2 regions of the Dyella sp. LX-66 genome follow, and region 1 is predicted to be linked to the other one. Evidence: predicted binding sites of a transcription regulator. Region 1 holds the regulator's gene; the other holds the start of a gene.
The links. The regulator FliA, encoded in region 1, starts transcription of late flagellar genes. The targets are predictions, from matches to a motif close to TAAAGTTTNNCNNNCNNNGGCCGATAA.
Positions count from the first base shown of each region.

Region 2: KK141_RS15080 (HDOD domain-containing protein) is a predicted target of FliA. The motif match lies at 1,502-1,528, and genes of this name have one in related genera.

Region 1 is NZ_JAHFVJ010000001.1:68,217-76,876, reverse strand. Features, by position in the region: gene flhF (flagellar biosynthesis protein FlhF) at 1-1,106, shown strand, start outside; gene KK141_RS00390 (MinD/ParA family protein) at 1,103-2,065, shown strand; gene KK141_RS00385 (RNA polymerase sigma factor FliA) at 2,062-2,841, shown strand; gene cheY (chemotaxis response regulator CheY) at 3,035-3,442, shown strand; gene KK141_RS00375 (protein phosphatase CheZ) at 3,439-4,071, shown strand; gene KK141_RS00370 (chemotaxis protein CheA) at 4,085-6,037, shown strand; gene KK141_RS00365 (flagellar motor protein) at 6,039-6,779, shown strand; gene motD (flagellar motor protein MotD) at 6,776-7,816, shown strand; gene KK141_RS00355 (chemotaxis protein CheW) at 7,853-8,326, shown strand.
Region 2 is NZ_JAHFVJ010000007.1:76,566-85,225, forward strand. Features, by position in the region: gene KK141_RS15070 (DUF72 domain-containing protein) at 1-284, shown strand, start outside; gene KK141_RS15075 (LLM class flavin-dependent oxidoreductase) at 387-1,385, opposite strand; gene KK141_RS15080 (HDOD domain-containing protein) at 1,575-2,624, shown strand; gene KK141_RS15085 (oxidoreductase-like domain-containing protein) at 2,618-2,791, opposite strand; gene KK141_RS15090 (methyltransferase) at 2,832-3,602, opposite strand; gene KK141_RS15095 (2'-5' RNA ligase family protein) at 3,683-4,282, opposite strand; gene KK141_RS15100 (hypothetical protein) at 4,484-4,981, shown strand; gene KK141_RS15105 (multidrug effflux MFS transporter) at 4,984-6,192, opposite strand; gene KK141_RS15110 (DUF3014 domain-containing protein) at 6,464-7,285, opposite strand; gene KK141_RS15115 (biopolymer transporter ExbD) at 7,478-7,870, shown strand; gene KK141_RS15120 (VOC family protein) at 7,995-8,489, shown strand; gene KK141_RS15125 (hypothetical protein) at 8,530-8,660, opposite strand, start outside.

The DNA of each region.
Region 1 (8,660 bases):
CGCGGCGTGCGCCGGCGCCTGCGCCGGTGGCTCCCGTTGCCGCGCCGGTGCAGCGTGCCCCGGTAGCGCCGGTTGTCGCGCCAGTTGCCGCCGCACCGGTCGCCGCTGCAAAACCCGAACCGGCTGCCACGCCCGCCGAACCGGCCCCGCTGCATCCGATGGTGGAGCAGGCCGCGCTCGACACCGCGCGCATGCGCGCCGAGCTGGGCAGCCTGCGCGAGCTGCTGGAATCTCAAATGGCTTCGCTCGCATGGAACGACTTGCAGCGCCGCCATCCGCTGCGCGGCCGCGTGCTGCGCGACATGACGCGCATCGGCATCGAGCCCGATGTGGCGCGCCGCCTCGCCGACGAACTGCCCGACCGCCTCAGCGCCGACCAGGCGCGCTATCTGCCGCTGGGCGTGCTCAGCCGCAGCCTTGCCATCACCGGCTATGACGTCGCCGCCAGCGGCGGCGTGGTGGCCCTGGTCGGACCGACCGGCGTGGGCAAGACCACCACCATCGCCAAGCTTGCCGCGCGCGCGGTGCTGCGCCATGGCGCTTCGCAGGTGGCCCTGGTCAGCACCGACAACTACCGCATCGGCGCCGCCGCGCAGCTGGAGCACTACGGCCGCCTGCTCGGCACCCGCGTGTTTCCCGCGCACGATGCCGAAAGCCTGCGCGAAGTGCTCGACGTGCTGCGTGGCCGCCGCGTGGTGCTGGTCGACACCGCCGGCGTGGCCGGCAGCGATCCGCGCCTTGAGCAGCAGATGCAATTGCTGCGCGCCGCCGGCGAGCTGCGCACCTGCCTGGTGCTGGCCGCCAATGCGCAGGCGCAGGCGATCGACGACATGGTGCGCGCCTTCCTGCCGCAGCAGCCGCAGGCCTGCATCCTGACCAAGCTCGACGAAGCGCCCAGCCTGGGCGGCGCGCTGTCCGCGCTGATCCGCCACCGGCTGCCGCTGGACTACACCACCGACGGCCAGCGCGTGCCCGAAGACCTCGCCACCGCCGATGCGCGCGTGCTGGTCTGCCGTGCCGCGCAGGTGCTCAAGGGCAGTGCGCCCGCGGTGGACGAAGGCTATATGGCCGAGCGCTTCGGCCTGGCCATGGCAGGTGCACGATGACCACGCTGGCGATGGACCAGGCCTGGGGCCTGAGCAATCTGTTTTCGGCTTTTCATTCCTCGGGCGACAACGACGTGCGTCCGCTCGCCGCGGGTTCCGGCCATTCGCTGCCCGCCGCGCCGCCGCGCCGCTGCCGCGCGATCGCCGTGGCCGGCGGCAAGGGGGGCGTGGGCAAGTCCACGGTGGCGGTGAACCTCGGCATGTCGCTGGCCATGGCCGGGCGCGAGGTGGCGCTGCTGGATGCGGACCTGGGCCTGGCCAACCTGGACGTGCTGCTCGGCCTGCAGCCGTCGCGGCATATCGGCCATCTGCTCGACGGCAGCTGCTCGCTCAGCGAATTGATGCTGCCGGCGCCGCATGGGCTGAAGGTGATCCCGGCAGGCTCCGGTGCGCGCCGCCTGGCCCAGCTGGATACGCGCGAGCACGCCGCGGTGATCCGCGCCTTCGACGAACTGCCCGATCCGCCGGAATTCCTGATCGTGGACACCGCCGCCGGCGTGGCCGACAACGTGGTGATGTTCGCCGCGGCGGCCGACGACGTGGTGCTGGTGGTCTGCGACGAGCCGGCCTCGCTCACCGACGCCTACGCGCTGACCAAGGTGCTCAGCCGCGACTTCTGCGTGCGGCGCTTCCACGTGGTGGCCAACATGGTCCGCCATGCCGGCGAGGCGCGGCAGCTGTACGAGAAGCTGGCCCGCGTGTGCGACCGCTTCCTGGATGTGGCGCTGGATTTCATGGGCGCGGTTCCTTACGACGAACACCTGCGCCAGGCCATCCGCCGCCAGAGCGCGGTGGTGGATCTGTGGCCGGCCAGCCGGTCCGCACGGGGATTCAAGCAAATGGCGGGTGCGGTCGATACATGGGGAGAACCCCTGCGCACGGGTCGCGACCGCATCGCTTTTTTTGGAGGGCAGGTCGCCATGGCGCCGGACCCGGTACGCGAGGGGGGTGTGAGATGAGCGTGGCTTCCGAATATCTGCAACTGCAACGCGAAAGCACGGAGGAGATGGTGCGCCGGCACGCTCCGCTGGTGCGCCGTATCGCCTATCACCTGATGGGCCGGCTGCCGCCCAGCGTGGACGTGGACGACCTGGTGCAGGCCGGCATGATCGGCCTGCTGGAAGCGGCGCGGAACTACGCGACCGACCGCATGGCCAGCTTCGAGACCTATGCGGGCATCCGCATCCGCGGCGCCATGCTGGACGAGCTGCGCAAGACCGATTGGACGCCGCGCTCGGTGCATCGCAAGTTGCGCGAGGTCTCGGAGGTGGTGCGCCAGATCGAGAACGAAACGGGCGCCGACGCCACCGACGCCGAGGTCATCCGGCGGCTGGGCATCGACGCGCAGGAGTACCACCAGATCCTGGCCGACGCGGCCAGCGCGCGCTTGCTCAGTCTCTCCGCGCCGGAGGACGACGAGGACGGCGCCGCGCTGGACGTGGCCGACCAGGAAGGCCTGGGGCCGCAGGACCGCTTCGAGCAGGAAGGCATGCGCGGGGCGCTGGTCGAGGCGATCGGCGGGCTGCCGGAGCGCGAACAGCTGGTGATGTCGCTGTACTACGAGCAGGAACTGAATTTGAAGGAGATCGGCGCCGTGCTCGGCGTGACGGAATCGCGGGTGTGTCAGATCCATGGCCAGGCCCTGATCCGGTTGCGCGCACGGATGACCGGTTGGCGCGAGCAGGGTGCGGCAGCCGAAAGCGGTAAGCCGAAGAAGTTGAAGAGTACGGGTTAAAGCGGTCACTCCACGCTGGCGCCCTTCTCCCGCCGGGAGAAGGTGGCGGCAGCCGGATGAGGGTTCGGGCGGAGCGCAAGACATCACTCTCGCGCTCCGCCCGAACCCTCACCCCAACCCCTCTCCCGAGGGGAGAGGGGCTAAAGCACAACGCTTCAACCAATACGCAATCTAAAGACCTGGAGAGAGGCGTTTGGACAAGAACATGAAAATCCTCGTGGTGGACGACTTCTCCACCATGCGGCGCATCGTGCGCAACCTGCTGGTGGAGCTGGGCTTCACCAATGCGCTGATCCAGGAAGCCGACGACGGCGTCAATGCCATGGCGGTGCTCAAGCAGCAGTCGTTCGACATGGTGGTGACCGACTGGAACATGCCGAACATGACCGGCATCGACCTGCTGCGCGCGATCCGCGCCGAGCCCGCGCTGAAAGGCCTGCCGGTGCTGATGGTCACCGCCGAGAACAACCGCGACCAGATCATCGCCGCCGCCCAGGCCGGCGTGAACGGTTACATCGTCAAGCCCTTCACCGCGGTCACGCTGAAGGAAAAGCTGGACAAGATCTTCGAGCGGCTCGCCGCGCAAGGAGCAAGCGCATGAGCGCCGTGATGATTACCCCCATGAGCGCGGCGCTGCCGCAGGAAGTGCAGGAACTGCTGGCCAGCCCCGACGGCGCCGCCTTCGAGATGGCGCTGGACACCATGGTGCGCCAGCGCGAGCAGCACCTGTTCCGCGCGCTGGGCCTCTTGGCCCGCGACCTGCACGAAGCCGTGCGCCGCCTCGGCGGCGAGCTGGCCCAGGAAGGCGTGCCCGGCAGCGTGGCCGACGCGCGCCAGCATCTGCACGACGTGCTGGAGATGAGCGCCAAGGCCGCGCATCGCAGCATCGATTTCGCCGAACGCATGCGGCCGCAGGCCACCGCCCTGGAAAGCAGCGCCGATGCCGTGCTGGCCGGCGGCGGCGAAGCCGCGGAGCTGGCGACGCAGGCGCGGCAGTTCGCCGGGCAGTGCCGCGAAGGGCTGTCGGACATGGTGATGGCGCAGTCCTGGCAGGACCTGTCCGGCCAGCGCATCAAGAAAGTGTCCACCTTTATCGGCAGTGTGGAATCCTCGCTGCTGGAACTGGTGCGCCTCACCGGCGCGCTGGCCGGCGGCGAAGCGCCGGTGGCCGCGGCCAAGGTGAACAGCCAGGACGAGGCGGACCGCCTGCTCAGCGAATTCGGTTTCTGAGCGCGGGGTTCTGATGGATCCGTCACTCGACAGCGAGCTGCGCGACGATTTCCTGGTCGAGGCCGGGGAACTGGTGCAGCGCCTGGGCGAACAGCTGGTGGCGCTGGAGGAAGCGCCGCGCGACGCCGAACTGCTCAATGCGGTATTCCGCGCCTTCCACACGGTGAAGGGCGGCGCGGGCTTCCTCGGCATCGACCCGATGGTGCAGCTGTGCCATCACGCCGAAGACCTGCTCAATGAAGCGCGCTCCGGCCACGTGCTGATCGACGCAGCGCGGATGGACGCATTGCTGGAAGCGCTGGACCTGGTCAACGCGATGATGTCCGCGCTGGCTGCGTCCAGCGAGATGCCGGTGGCGCCCGCGGCGCTGCTGGTGCGGCTGCAGCCGCATGCGGCGCGCCCGCCGGCTCCGGCACCCGCTCCCGTGCCGGCGCCCGCGCCGGTGGCGGAAGAGGGCGGCACCATCGACGACAGCGAGTTCGAGGCGCTGCTCGACAATCTCTACGGCATGGGCGGCGCGCCGGGCGCACCGGTGCAGCCGCCGGCGTCCGAGACGATCGACGACGCCGAATTCGAAAAGCTGCTGGACAACCTGCACGGCAAGGGCAAGGCGCCCGGCACGCCGGCGCAGCCGTCGGCCAGCACCATCGACGACAGCGAGTTCGAAGCGCTGCTCGACAGCCTGCATGGCAAGGGCGCCGCACCCGGCGCCGCGGCGAAGGCTGCCGCAACGCCTGCGCCGGCCAAAGCCGCGGCAAAGGTCGCGCCGCCGCCGGAAGCCACCGTGCGCGTGGATACCGGCCGCCTCGATGCGCTGGTCAACCGCGCCGGCGAACTGGTGCTGGTGCGCAACCGCCTGCTCAGCCTCGCCGCCAGCAGCGGCGACGAACCGTTCAACACCGCGGCCGGTGAACTCGATCGCGTGGCCGATGAACTGCAGGGCGCCGTGCTCGGCATGCGCATGCAGCCGGTGGGTCGATTGTTCCAGCGTTTCCCGCGCATCGTGCGCGATCTCGCCCGCCAGCTCGGCAAGGAGATCGAGCTGGTGCTGGAAGGCGAGGACACCGACCTGGACCGAAGCCTGGTCGAGGCGCTGGCCGATCCGCTGATTCACCTGCTGCGCAACGCGGTCGACCACGGCCTGGAAACACCGGACGTGCGCGAAAGCGCCGGCAAGCCGCGCAAGGGCCGCGTGCGCCTGGCGGCCAGCCAGCGCGGCGAACGCATCGTGATCGTGGTGGCCGACGACGGCCGCGGCATGGATCCGGACATCCTGCGCCGCAAGGCGGTGGAGAAGGGCGTGATCGACGCGGCACAGGCTTCGCGCCTGTCCGAGACCGAATGCCTGGAACTCATTTTCCGTCCCGGCTTCAGCACGGCCGCACAGGTCTCCGACATCTCCGGTCGCGGCGTCGGCATGGACGTGGTCAAGACGCGCGTGGCGGAACTCGGCGGCACCTTGCAGGTGCGCTCGAAGCTGGGGCAGGGCAGCGAGCTTGAGCTCACCGTGCCGCTGACGCTGGCGATCGTGCGCGTGCTGATGGTGCGCGTCGGCGCGCGCCTGTTCGCGATGCCGCTGAGCAACGTGGACGAAGTATTCGAACTTTCCGCCGGGCAGGACCGCCTGCTCGACGGCAGCCTGATCGCCGCGCATCGCGACCGCGCGCTGCCGCTGGGCGACCTGGCCGCATGGTCCGCGGCCGCGCCGACGGCGGGCCGCCACGTGGTGGTGCTGCATATCGGCCACCAGCGCCTGGGCTGCCTGGTGCACGACGTGCTCGGCCGCGAGGACGTGATGGTCAAGCCGCTGGGTCCGCTGTTCGCCGGCACCGCCGGCGTGGCCGGCGCGACCATCACCGGCGACGGGCGCCTGGCCCTGGTGCTGGACCTGGCGGGCCTGGCCGGCGAAGGCGGCCCGTGGCAGCTGGCGCCGCGGGTATCCCCAACACTAGAGGCGGTGGTCTGACATGGATCTGGTTAGCGTCATCGGCACGATCCTGGCCTTCGTGGTCGTGATCCTCGGCACCATCCTCAAGGGTTCCAGCGTGGAAGCGCTGTGGAACCCGGCTGCTTTCGTGATCGTCTTCGCCGGCACCATCGCCGCCCTGCTGGTGCAGACCCAGGGCAAGGTGCTCAAGCATGCGATGGGCATGCTGCCGATGATCTACAAGCCGCCCAAGCACGTGCCCAACGATCTGATCAGCCGCGTGATCGGCTGGAGCGAGATCTCGCGCCGCCAGGGTCTGCTCGGCCTGGAGCCGCAGATCGAATCCGAGCAGGACCCGTTCGTGCGCAAGGGCCTGCAGCTGCTGGTCGACGGCAGCGAGCCGGAGGCCATCCGCGGCGTGCTGGAAGTGGAGCAGGACACGCGCGAGCACGAGGACCTGGCCGGCGCGAAAGTGTTCGAGCAGGCCGGCATCTATTCGCCGACCATGGGCATCATCGGCGCCGTGATGGGCCTGATGGCCGTGATGCAGAACCTGGCCGACCCCAGCAAGCTGGGCCACGGCATCGCTGCAGCTTTCGTCGCCACCATCTACGGCGTGGCGCTGGCCAACCTGCTGATGCTGCCGATGTCCTCGCGCCTGAAGGGCATGATCCACAAGCAGGGCAAGATGCGCGAGATCATCATCGAAGGCCTGGTCTCGATCGCCCGCGGCGACAATCCGCGCCAGATCGAAAGCCGCCTGCAGGGCTACCTCACATGAGGAAGAAGAAGCACGAGGACCACGTCAATCACGAGGCCTGGGCGATCCCCTATGCCGACCTGATGACGCTGCTGCTCGCGTTCTTCGTGGTGATGTACGCGGTGTCGGTGGTGAACGAGGGCAAGTACCGCGTGATGTCCGAGTCGATCATCGAAGCCTTCAACGGCAACAACAAGCAGATCCAGCCGGTGCAGACCAACAGCGCGACCGCGCCTGCGCCGGTGCCGGCCAAGCGCTCGACCAGCACCACGCCGCCGTCGCTGCGCCCGCGCCTGGCCGTGGCGCTGCCCTCGCAGTCGCTGCCGCCGCAGATGACCCAGGGTTCGCTGACCACGCGCGAGAACGCGCAGGAAAACCTGCAGAAGATCCAGGACGAGGTGCAGCACGCGCTGCAGCCGCTGATCGACCAGAGCCTGGTGGTGGTGCGCCGCACGCAGAGCTGGCTGGAGATCGAGATCCGCACCGACATCCTGTTCCCCAGCGGCGTGGCGCGGCTGTCGCCCGAGGCGGACACCACGCTGCGCAGCGTGGCCGGCATTCTGTCGCCGTTCCCGAATCCGCTGCGCGTGGAAGGCTATACCGACGACAAGCCGATCAATACCTCGGTCTTTCCGTCGAACTGGGAACTGTCCGCCGCACGTGCGGCGAGCGTGGCGCGGCTGTTTGCCGACAACGGCGTGGATCCGAACCGCATCGGCATCATGGGCTGGGGGCAGTACCGTCCCGCCGCGGACAACGTCAGCGAGGAAGGCCGCAACCGCAACCGCCGCGTGCTGGTGGTGGTGCTGGGCGACCAGCAGGGCCCGGCGCGCTTCTACAGCGATGCCGATCGCGCGGAGCCGGCGGTGGCGCAGGCGGCGCCGGCGAAGGTGCCGGATGCGTCGGCGCCGGTCATGCATGTTGTCGCGCCACCTGCGGAACACGCTGTGTTGCCGGAGGCGATTCCCGCGGTCGCCGTGCCTGCGGTGCCGACCGGCAGTTTGCCGGTGGCCGCGAAGTTGCGTGCCGTGCAGATTGCGCCCGCCGAGAACGGCTGAGCTGGGCGCCGCCATGACTTATCAAGAGACTTACGCATGAATCAGGACCGCGCTTCCGCGCCTCCCGCCGAGCGCGGCTGGCTGATCTTTCATCTTGCGGGGCAGCCATATGCGGCGCCGCTGACGCAGGTGAGCGAGGTGGTGCGCGATGGGGATATCACGCCGGTGCCGGGGGCGGCGGCGGATCTGCTTGGCATTCGCCAGTTGCGGGGGCGCATTGTGCCGGTGCTGGATGGGTGCCGGAGGCTGGGGTTGCCAGCGGATGCTGGCGAGAGTGCGCGGAGGCGCATTGTGGTGTTGTCGCACCAGGGGCATCTGGTGGGGTTGCGTGTGGACGCTGTCGGGGATCTGCTCGATGTGAGTGGGGAGATGGTGGCGGCGCCGCTGGGGAGGGTGGTCCGTGAGGACGATCCGGTGGAGGGGGTAGCGCCTTGCGCGAGTGGGTTTGTCGCTTTGCTGGATGTGCGGCGGTTGTGTCGCCTGCCGGAGGGGTTGGAGGCTGTTGCCTGATTTTTTGCGCTGACGCGATTTGGCCGCTTATGCAGCGGGCATTTCGGGCGCCTGCCGGCGCCCGAGTCACTTTTTCTTTGCTGGCCCAAAGAAAAAGTAACCCAAAAGAAATGGCCTGAGAGCAACGGCTCGCGACGCGACTAGAAGGAGCAGTGGGCGTCTGCGGTAACCTGATTAACCTGGGTCTACACGAAGCGACTGTGCGTTTACGTGATGCGCCCTTCAACGTGCCGTGGCCGAGAGGACGTTCAAGGACTGGGGCCAGCTTTGGTTCTTCGTTCCTGCTTGCCTCACGACATCACCCCTCTCCCCCCCGGGGAGAGGGCAGGGTGAG
Region 2 (8,660 bases), on a different contig from region 1:
AGTATCCGAATATCGCCGACCTGACCGGCGACTTCGCTTATGCACGGTTGATGCGCAGCGCGGATGGCGAAGCGACGGGTTATCCGGCGGCTGCGCTGGACGAGTGGGCCGATCGTGCGCAGCGCTGGGCGCGTGGCGAGGATTGCGAAGAGCTGCCGCACTTCGCGGCGCCGCTGGCGAAGGCGGAGCCGCGCGATGTGTTTGTTTATTTCATCAGTGCGGCGAAGCATCTGAATCCGGCGGCTGCGATGGCGCTGCAGGGACGCGTCGATCGCACGGCGTAGGTTGGGGTGAGCCAAAGGCGAACCCCAACATCGCAACGTCCAAACGCACCGCATCGTTGGGGTTCGCCTGCGGCTCACCCCAACCTACGCCGACGGCATTGCCTAGGCTGCGGCGGCGAGCTCTTCGCGGATCGCCGCCACCATCTCGTACGACCTGCGGCGCAATGCGTGCTCGAACACATTCGCCGTGATCATCAGCTCGTCCGGCTGGTGCCGCGCGATAAACGCAAGCAAGCCCTCGCGCACCGAACGCGCATCGCCCACCACCGAACAAGCCAGCGCGCGCTCCACGCCGAACTTCTCCGTCGGTGTCCAGTAGCTCTCGATATCGTCGATCGGCGGCGGAATCAGCCCCGGCATGCCGCGGCGCAGATTGATGAAGCTCTGCTGCTGGGTGGTGAACAGCTTGCGCGCTTCCGCATCGCTTTCGGCCGCGATCACGTTGATGCCGAGCATCGCGTGCGGCCGCGCCAGATGTTCCGACGGACGGAAATCGCGGCGATACAAAGCCAAGGCCTCGTCCATCGCATCCGGCGCGAAGTGCGAAGCGAACGCATACGGCAGGCCCAGCGCCGCGGCCAGGCGCGCGCCGAACAGGCTGGAGCCGAGGATCCACACCGGCACGTCGATGCCCGCGCCGGGCACCGCGCGCACCGGCTGGCCGGCCTGCGCCGGCTGGAAATACATCAGCAGTTCCTGCACGTCTTCCGGGAATGCGTCGGCGCTTTCGTAATAGCGGCGCAGCGCGCGTGCCGTCGGCTGGTCGGTGCCGGGCGCACGGCCCAGGCCCAGGTCGATGCGGCCGGGATAGAGCGAGGCCAGCGTGCCGAACTGCTCGGCCACCTGCAGCGGCGCGTGATTGGGCAGCATGATGCCGCCGGCGCCGACGCGGATGCTCGAGGTGCCGCCGGCGATATGGCCGATCAGCACCGAGGTGGCGGCGCTGGCGATGCCGGGCATGTTGTGGTGCTCGGCCAGCCAGTAGCGCTGGTAGCCCAGGCGCTCGGCCAGACGGGCCAGGTCCAGGCTGTTGGCGAAGGCCTGCGCCGGCGTGCTGCCCTGGGTGACCGGCGCCAGATCGAGTACGGAAAACGGAATCATGGAGTGTCCTCGCGGCGAAGCTCCCGATCTGGGGGCGGACCCGGGCATTGCCAGCCTCCCCGGTACAGAAAATGTCGACCGGCTTGCAGAGCGGGCGATGCGTGCAGCCCACGCTCTACAGGTTCCATCCGGGCAGCCGATAACCCGGCGGGGAGACCGCGTCCGCGGCAGCAGGGGGAGAACGACACGATGTACTGGCTAAGGCGCTTCTTCGCCCCCTCGCCCCTGCCCGCCGCGCAGCCGCTGGCGCGTGCGCAGTTCCAGCGCCCGGCCAGGACGCCGGCCGCTCCGTTGGCAGCGCCGGTGCCCGCCCCCGCGCCGGAGCTGGCCGCGCTGGCCGAACGCTTCCAGCGCTTCATGCTCGGCCTACCCGATGCGAGCCAGGGCGCCAATCCGAACGAGGCCGCCCTGTTGCGGCGCCTGCAGATCGTGGCCGAGCGCTTCGACGTGCGCAGCCTGCCGCGCCTGCCCGCGGTGCTGCCGCAGTTGCTGCTGGCGCTGAAGAACGACGACGTGGCCGGCGCCGAGCTGGCGCGCCTGGTCGGGCGCGATCCGATGCTGGTCGGCGAAGTGATGCGGGTCAGCCGCAGCATCTACTACCGCACCCTGCATTCGATCCAGAGCCTGCAGCACGCGGTGGTGCTGCTGGGCCAGGACGGGCTGCGCCGCGTGGCGACCCAGCACATGATGAAACCGATCCTGCAGGCCAGTGCCGGCGTGCACGGGCTGGTGGCGGGACAGCGGCTGTGGGATCACGCCGAACGCTGCGCGCATGCCAGCGCCTTCCTCGGCAAGTTCGCCGGCTGCGATCCGTTCGAGGCTTACCTGGCCGGCATCGTGTGCAATACCGGCACCGGTGCGGTGATCCATCTGCTGAGCATGGAAGACATCGCCGCGCCCGAAACTCTGAGCCCCGTCTTCCTCGAAGGCTGCGCGCAGTTGGGTGCGAGCCTGACCTTGCGCGCCGCGCGCCATTGGGAATTGCCGGGGCCGGTGATCCAGGCGCTGCTGGAACACGCGCACGAGGAAGCGCCCGAAACGCTTTCGCCGCTGGGCAAGACGCTGCACGTGGCGCATTACCTGTCGATGGCGCAGCTGCTGCGCGACCATCGCGCACTCGACGCCATGCCCGATCTCAGCGAAGCCTGGCCGGCGCGCTTCGCACCCGCGCAGGTCGCGCGCTGCCAGCAGGATCTGCAGCACCAGTTCGATTCGGTGCCGCGCGAGAAAGGCTACTGATCCTTCGGCGCTTCCGGATGGCGTTCCAGCCACTGCGCCAGCGCGGCCTTGTAGCGGTCCAGTGCCGCTTCGTAGAGATCGTAGATGCAGGGCACGCAGCCCTCGCCGCAGCAGTCGAGCGCGTCGGGCTCGATGGGCTTTACCGGCCGCGGATCGTCGGGAGGCACGGAGCCTCCCGACGCCTGTTCGCCAGGATCGGTCAAGCGCTCAACCCGGCTTGCGGAACCGGTACGCGAACTGATCGGTATGCCCGCGTATGGCCTTGTCGAACACCTTGATGTTGTGCGGATCGGCGGGATTGCGCAGCACCTTGCTCTCGCCGTCGAACACGAAGCCGGCGGCTTCCACCTGCTTCTTCACGATATCCGGATCGATGCGGTGCAGCGTGTCGGTGTCGCGCATGCCGGAGCCGGCTTCGGCCACGTGGTCGACGATCACGAACAGGCCGCCGGGCTTGAGCGCATCGAACACCTGCTTGTTGAGCACGGCCGGATCGATCTTGCCCATGAACTTGTCCGGATAGTCGTGGTAGTTCTGCGAGGTGAATACCACGTCGACCGGCTTGGGCACGCTGAACTGGTTGCCCGGCTGCAGCAGCACGCTCACGTTCTTGTAGTGCGGCTGCGCGGCGAGCGCGTTGGAGCCTTTCACGTCGGAATCGGCTTCCTGCGCATACTCGTTGGGCCACACGTCGTAGACGTGTCCGCCGTCGCCGACGGCGGCGCTGAACAAACGGGTGAAGTAGCCGCCGCCGGGAATCAGGTCGACCACGCTTTGGCCGGACTTCACTTCGGCGAAGGCCAGCAGCTCGCCGCCCTTGCGGCGCGTGTCGTTGGCGGCGTCGGCCTTGCGCGCCGGATCGGCGACGGCGGCGGCGACATTCGAAGGCATGGCCCCTGCCGGCTTGGACGGCGCGGCGGCGGAAGCGCAGAGCGGCAGGGCGAGGACGATCAACGCTGCGAGAACGGTCGTGCGCATGACGGGACTCCGCGGTGGGTTGAGAGCGGCATTGTGCGCCTAAACCGCGGGCCGGGAGCCAGGACCTTCGGCACCTCCGCTCAGGCCAGCGGCCAGCTGTGCAGCAGCCGGTAATCGCCCTGCCCGACCACGCTGTGCACCAGCGCCAGCTGCTGCACGCGCCAGGCCAGCGGCCCCACCGGCAGCTCCGCGAGCAGCCCGCCGCGGCTGTAGCCCAGGGTGACGTGCGGCGTGAACGTGCGCGAGAGATGCGCGCCCTGGCCGGCGCGGATCAGGCCTTCGCGCAGTTGGCTCCACAACTGCTGCAACGGCGCGGGCACGGCGCTGGAGCGCAGGATGCAGGGCGGCTCGCGGCCGTGGAAGCTGGCCACGTAGTCCAGCGTCCATTCGAAGGCGCCGGCCTGCAGCGCATCGCCGGCGCGGGTGGCGGCCTGCACGATGTCGTCGCGCAGCATCGGATGGTCGCCGAGGAAGTGCACGGTGGCGTGGTAGCGCGCGGGCGCTACCCAGCGCAGGCGCAGGCCGGGCTGGCCGGCTTTCAGCATGTCGGCGACGCCGGCGAAAGCGGCGCGCGTGGCCTCGTCCGGCAGCAGGGCGAAGAACAGGCGGTGGGTCTGCGCGGGCTCGGCCTGGCCGCCCAGCAGATCCAGCTGGGGCGAGTCAAAGACGTTCGGTGTCATGGCGGCATCCCCGTTGCTTCGGCGCGCACCTTAGCGCAAGCCATGCGGTACGGGGAGCGCCACGCGGCGATAACAAGCAGCGCACGCCCTGCTTACTCAGCCGGGCCAACAATACGCCGCAGGAAGCCACGCCTCGCGCGGCGGCCCGGACGACCGCACCGCGCGGGGCTCACCGCGCCGGTTCGCCGGCGGGAGGTCGCCATGAAGACCCGTTGCGTATTCAGCACGCCCGACCTGGACGCCGCGCGCGCCGCGATGCGCGCCGCGCTCGAGGCCGGTATCGACGACAGCGACATCTGTTTCGTCGCCCGCGACGATATCGAGCTGGCCAGGATCCCCGATCACCGCATGACCGGACGCACCGACTTCGTGCCCTCGGCGATCCGCGGCGTGGCCTGCGGCGGCGGCTCCGGCCTGCTGCTGGGCCTGCTGGCGGCCGCCGTGCCGCCGCTGGGCGTGCCCCTGGTGGGCGCCGGTTTCGCGGCGGTGGCCGGTGCCGCGGTGGGCTGCTGGACCGGCGCGCTGATCGGCAGCGAAGTGCCGGATGTGATCCACCGCCGCTTCCGCGACGAGATCGCCTCCGGCCACATCCTGGTCGTGCTCGATGCGCGCAAGGACAAGCTCGAACTGGCCGAACCGGCGGTGGCGCGGACCGGCGCCACCCTGCTGCCGTTCCACGCCCACACCGTGCTGACCTGAATTCAGTCGGCCGACGCTTCCGCCACCGGTGCGGGCCGGTGGCGCAGCGTGCGCTGCGCCAGCACCAGCGCGATCACCGAGCAGGCCGCGATGCCGGCGAGCATCGGCCGCGCCGTGCCATCCAGGAAGCGTCCAACGATGCCGATCACCAAGGCGCCGGTGCCGAACTGGATGGTGCCGAGCAGGGCCGAGGCGGTGCCGGCGATCTTGCCGTGCTCTTCCAGCGCCAGCACGGCGGAGCTGGGCATCACCAGGCCGAGGAAGCCGTAACCGACGAACAGCAGGGCCATCAGCACGCCTAAGTTGTCGATGCCGGCAATATTGAGCAGCAGCAGCGCCATCATCACCACGCTGTAGCCCACCACCGCGGTGCGCACCAGCCGCGGCAGGCCGTAGCGCTTGCCCAGGCCGCCGGTGAACTGCGCCGCGCCGATGAAGGCCACCGCATTCACCGAGAAGGCCAGGCCGTACAGCGTGGGCGACAGGCCGTAGTGGTCGATCAGCACGAAGGACGAATTGGCGAGATAAGCGAAGAAGCTCGCCACGCCGAACGAGCAGATGAACACCAGCCCCAGGTAATGCGGATCGCGCAGCAGGGTGCCGTAGGCCGACAGCGCGCTGCGCACGTTGCTCGCCACGCGCGCTTCGCGCGGCCGGGTTTCCTTCAGCGCGGTCGCCGCCAACACCAGGCCGAGCACGGCGGCGACGGCCACCGTCCAGAAGATGCCGCGCCAGCTGGCCAGACGGATCACCAGGCTGCCGGTGAGCGGGGCCAGGATCGGCGACACGCTGAACACCAGCATCAGCAGCGACATCAGCTGCGCGGCGTCGTGGCCGGTGTGCATGTCGCGCACGATCGCGCGCGGAATCACCATGCCGGCACAGGCACCCAGGCCCTGCACGAAGCGGAATGCGATCAGGGTGTGGATGTCCGGCGCCATCGCGCAGCCGATGCTGCCGAGCGCGAACAGCACCAGGCCGAAGTAGATCGGCGGCTTGCGGCCGACCATGTCCGATACCGGCCCGTAGATCAGCTGGCCGATGCCCACCGCAGCGAAGAACACCATCAGGCTGAGCTGGGCGGTGTCCACATCGGTGTGCAGCGCCTCGCGGATGGTCGGCAGCGCCGGCAGGTACATGTCGATGGCGAACGGCCCGATGGCCGACAGCAGGCCCAGAATGAGCGCCGCCCCGAAAAGCCGGGTATTCATGGGTGGGGTTTCCTTGCGAGAGCGGAAGCGGGCGGCGAGGTGCTGCGGCCGCGACGGCCAGGCTTGCTGGCGCGGCGGCACGGAAACAAACCCCGGCGAGGCGCGAATTATTGAACCAAGAAGTATAGAAATGCAAGCGCGCCGCCTTGCGCGGCGCGACAAATAGGACTTTACCCTATGCGGCTGGCGTAGGTTGGGGTGAGCCGAAGGCGAACCCCAACGCTGCAGCGGCCTGGCAAGGTCCGTTGGGGTTCGCTGTGCTCACCCCAACCTACGCCTTCGCAGGCTCTTGTCCCGCCAGCGCCGCGCGGATCTCCCGCAGCTTCGCCTTCACCTTCGCCGCATTCTCCGGCCCCATCCGCAGCAGCAGCTTCTGTCCCGCGGAAAGCCCCTGCAGGGACGGATCGGCAAACCGGTAATAGGTATCGCCGCGCACCAGCGCGATCGGCGCCGTGCTGCCCGGCGCGGCGAGCATGTCGTCGATCGCCGCGACCAGCCGGTCGTTGAAGTAGCCGCGCGGATAGCCCAGCTCGCGGTACGCCTGCTGGAACAGCGGGTAATAGCGCACGTACCAGGCCACCGCCTTGTGCGCGTCCACCACCTCGGCCACGCGCACGTAGGGCGCATAGCGTTCCGCATTGCGCGGCGACAGTTCGATGCTGCCTTCCTGTTCGTCCACCGCGAAGGCGCCGCGCGGCGTGCGCAGCGGCAGGATGCGCGTGGCCACGCCCTGGCGCGGCAGCGCATCCACGGTGGCGACGATGCGCGGGATGATCTGCTCGCGCAGCAGCAGGCCGGTGAGACCGTCGCCGCCCAGCTGCGCGAGTTCGTCGGCGACGGTGCCGTCGCTGCCGTCGAGCGCGGGCAGCGGCGCGGTGGAGGCGGAGGCCGGCCCCGCATCGGCGATGGGATGGCGGATCGCCGACGACGACGGCGCCGGCATCGCGCTGCTCGCCGCGGCGGCCGGCGCGGATGGCGCTTCCTGCGGGCCTTGCAGCCCCTTGCGCCAGAGATAGACACCGCCCGCAATCGCCGCCGCCACCACGACCACCGCCACCAGCCACGCACCGTACGAGTTCTGCTGCTTCTTCACTGCTGCGCACCTCATCTGCTTCATGACCACCACGATGAGACTGGCCTCGTCCCGGATGGTTCATCCCGCGTGGCCGCAGCGCCCCCCATGGCAAGCTCCGCGTGCGCCGCAGTAACCTGCACTCGCCGCCGCATCCCCCATTGGCCGCGGCATCCGCAGGTCCACATCGACGCTTCGCCCAGGAGGAAGAACATGGCTTTCTCTGTCCGTGCCGAAAGCAGTGCCATCTCCAACATCAATGTCACGCCCCTGGTGGACGTGCTGCTGGTGCTGCTGATCATCTTCATGATCACCGCGCCGGTGATCACCCACCGCACCCGCATCGACCTGCCCACCGCGGGCGGCAAGGCGCTGCCGGCGGCCGAGCCGATCCGCCTGGCGATCCAGGCCGACGGTTCGCTGTACTGGAACGACACGCCGATCGACCAGGCGCAGCTCGACACACAATTGGCCGTCGCCGCGCAGCAGGCCGAGCCGCCGCGCCTGGTCATCAATGCCGCCGACGGCGCCGCCTATCAGACGGTGGCCCACGTACTGGCGCAGGCCAAGGCGCAAGGCCTGGCCGGGATCGATTTCGCACGCTGAGGCTCGCGGCGCAGGGGACGGAAATATTTTTCCGTCCCCTTTGTCGATTTCGCTTTTTCTGGTTCGTCGCCTGGATGGAACGCCACTGCGGCGTCCTTTGCCACCCACTCAAGAGGATCCAGCCATGACCGCCCGCTTCCAGCGCATCACCCCGTTCCTGTGGTTCAACGACCAGGCCGAGCAGGCCGCCCAGCTGTATGTGTCGCTGTTCGAAAACTCGCGCATCACGCATGTCGCGCGCTACACCAAGGAAGTGGCCCAGGCGGCCGGACGCAAGGAAGGCGACGTGATGACGGTGGCGTTCGAACTGGACGGCCAATCGTTTACCGCGATCAACGGTGGCCCGGTCTTCAAGCTCTCCGAAGCGTTCTCGCTGGTGGTGCATTGCCGCTCGCAGCAGGAGATCGACCATTTCTGGAACGGCCTCACCGCCGACGGCGGCGCCGAAAGCCAGTGCGGCTGGCTGAAGGACCGCTACGGCCTGTCGTGGCAGATCGTGCCGGAAGAACTGATCACGCTGATGACCGGCCCGGAGCAGGACAAGGCCGCGCGCGCCATGGGCGCGGTAATGCAGATGGGGAAGATCGACCTGGAGCAGATCCGCAAGGCGGCTGCGTAAGACCCCGAGGGCGCGCCGGCTGCAGACCGCGCGCCTCGCTTTACTGGGTATGCACCCAGTGCACGTGGATGTTGTTTTCCTCGTCGTCCGCGCGGGTGCCCTTGCGCCCGTCGGCCACCACACCCCACACGCTGCGCAGGCCGGTGGCGGTGTTGCGGTCGATGCGAATCT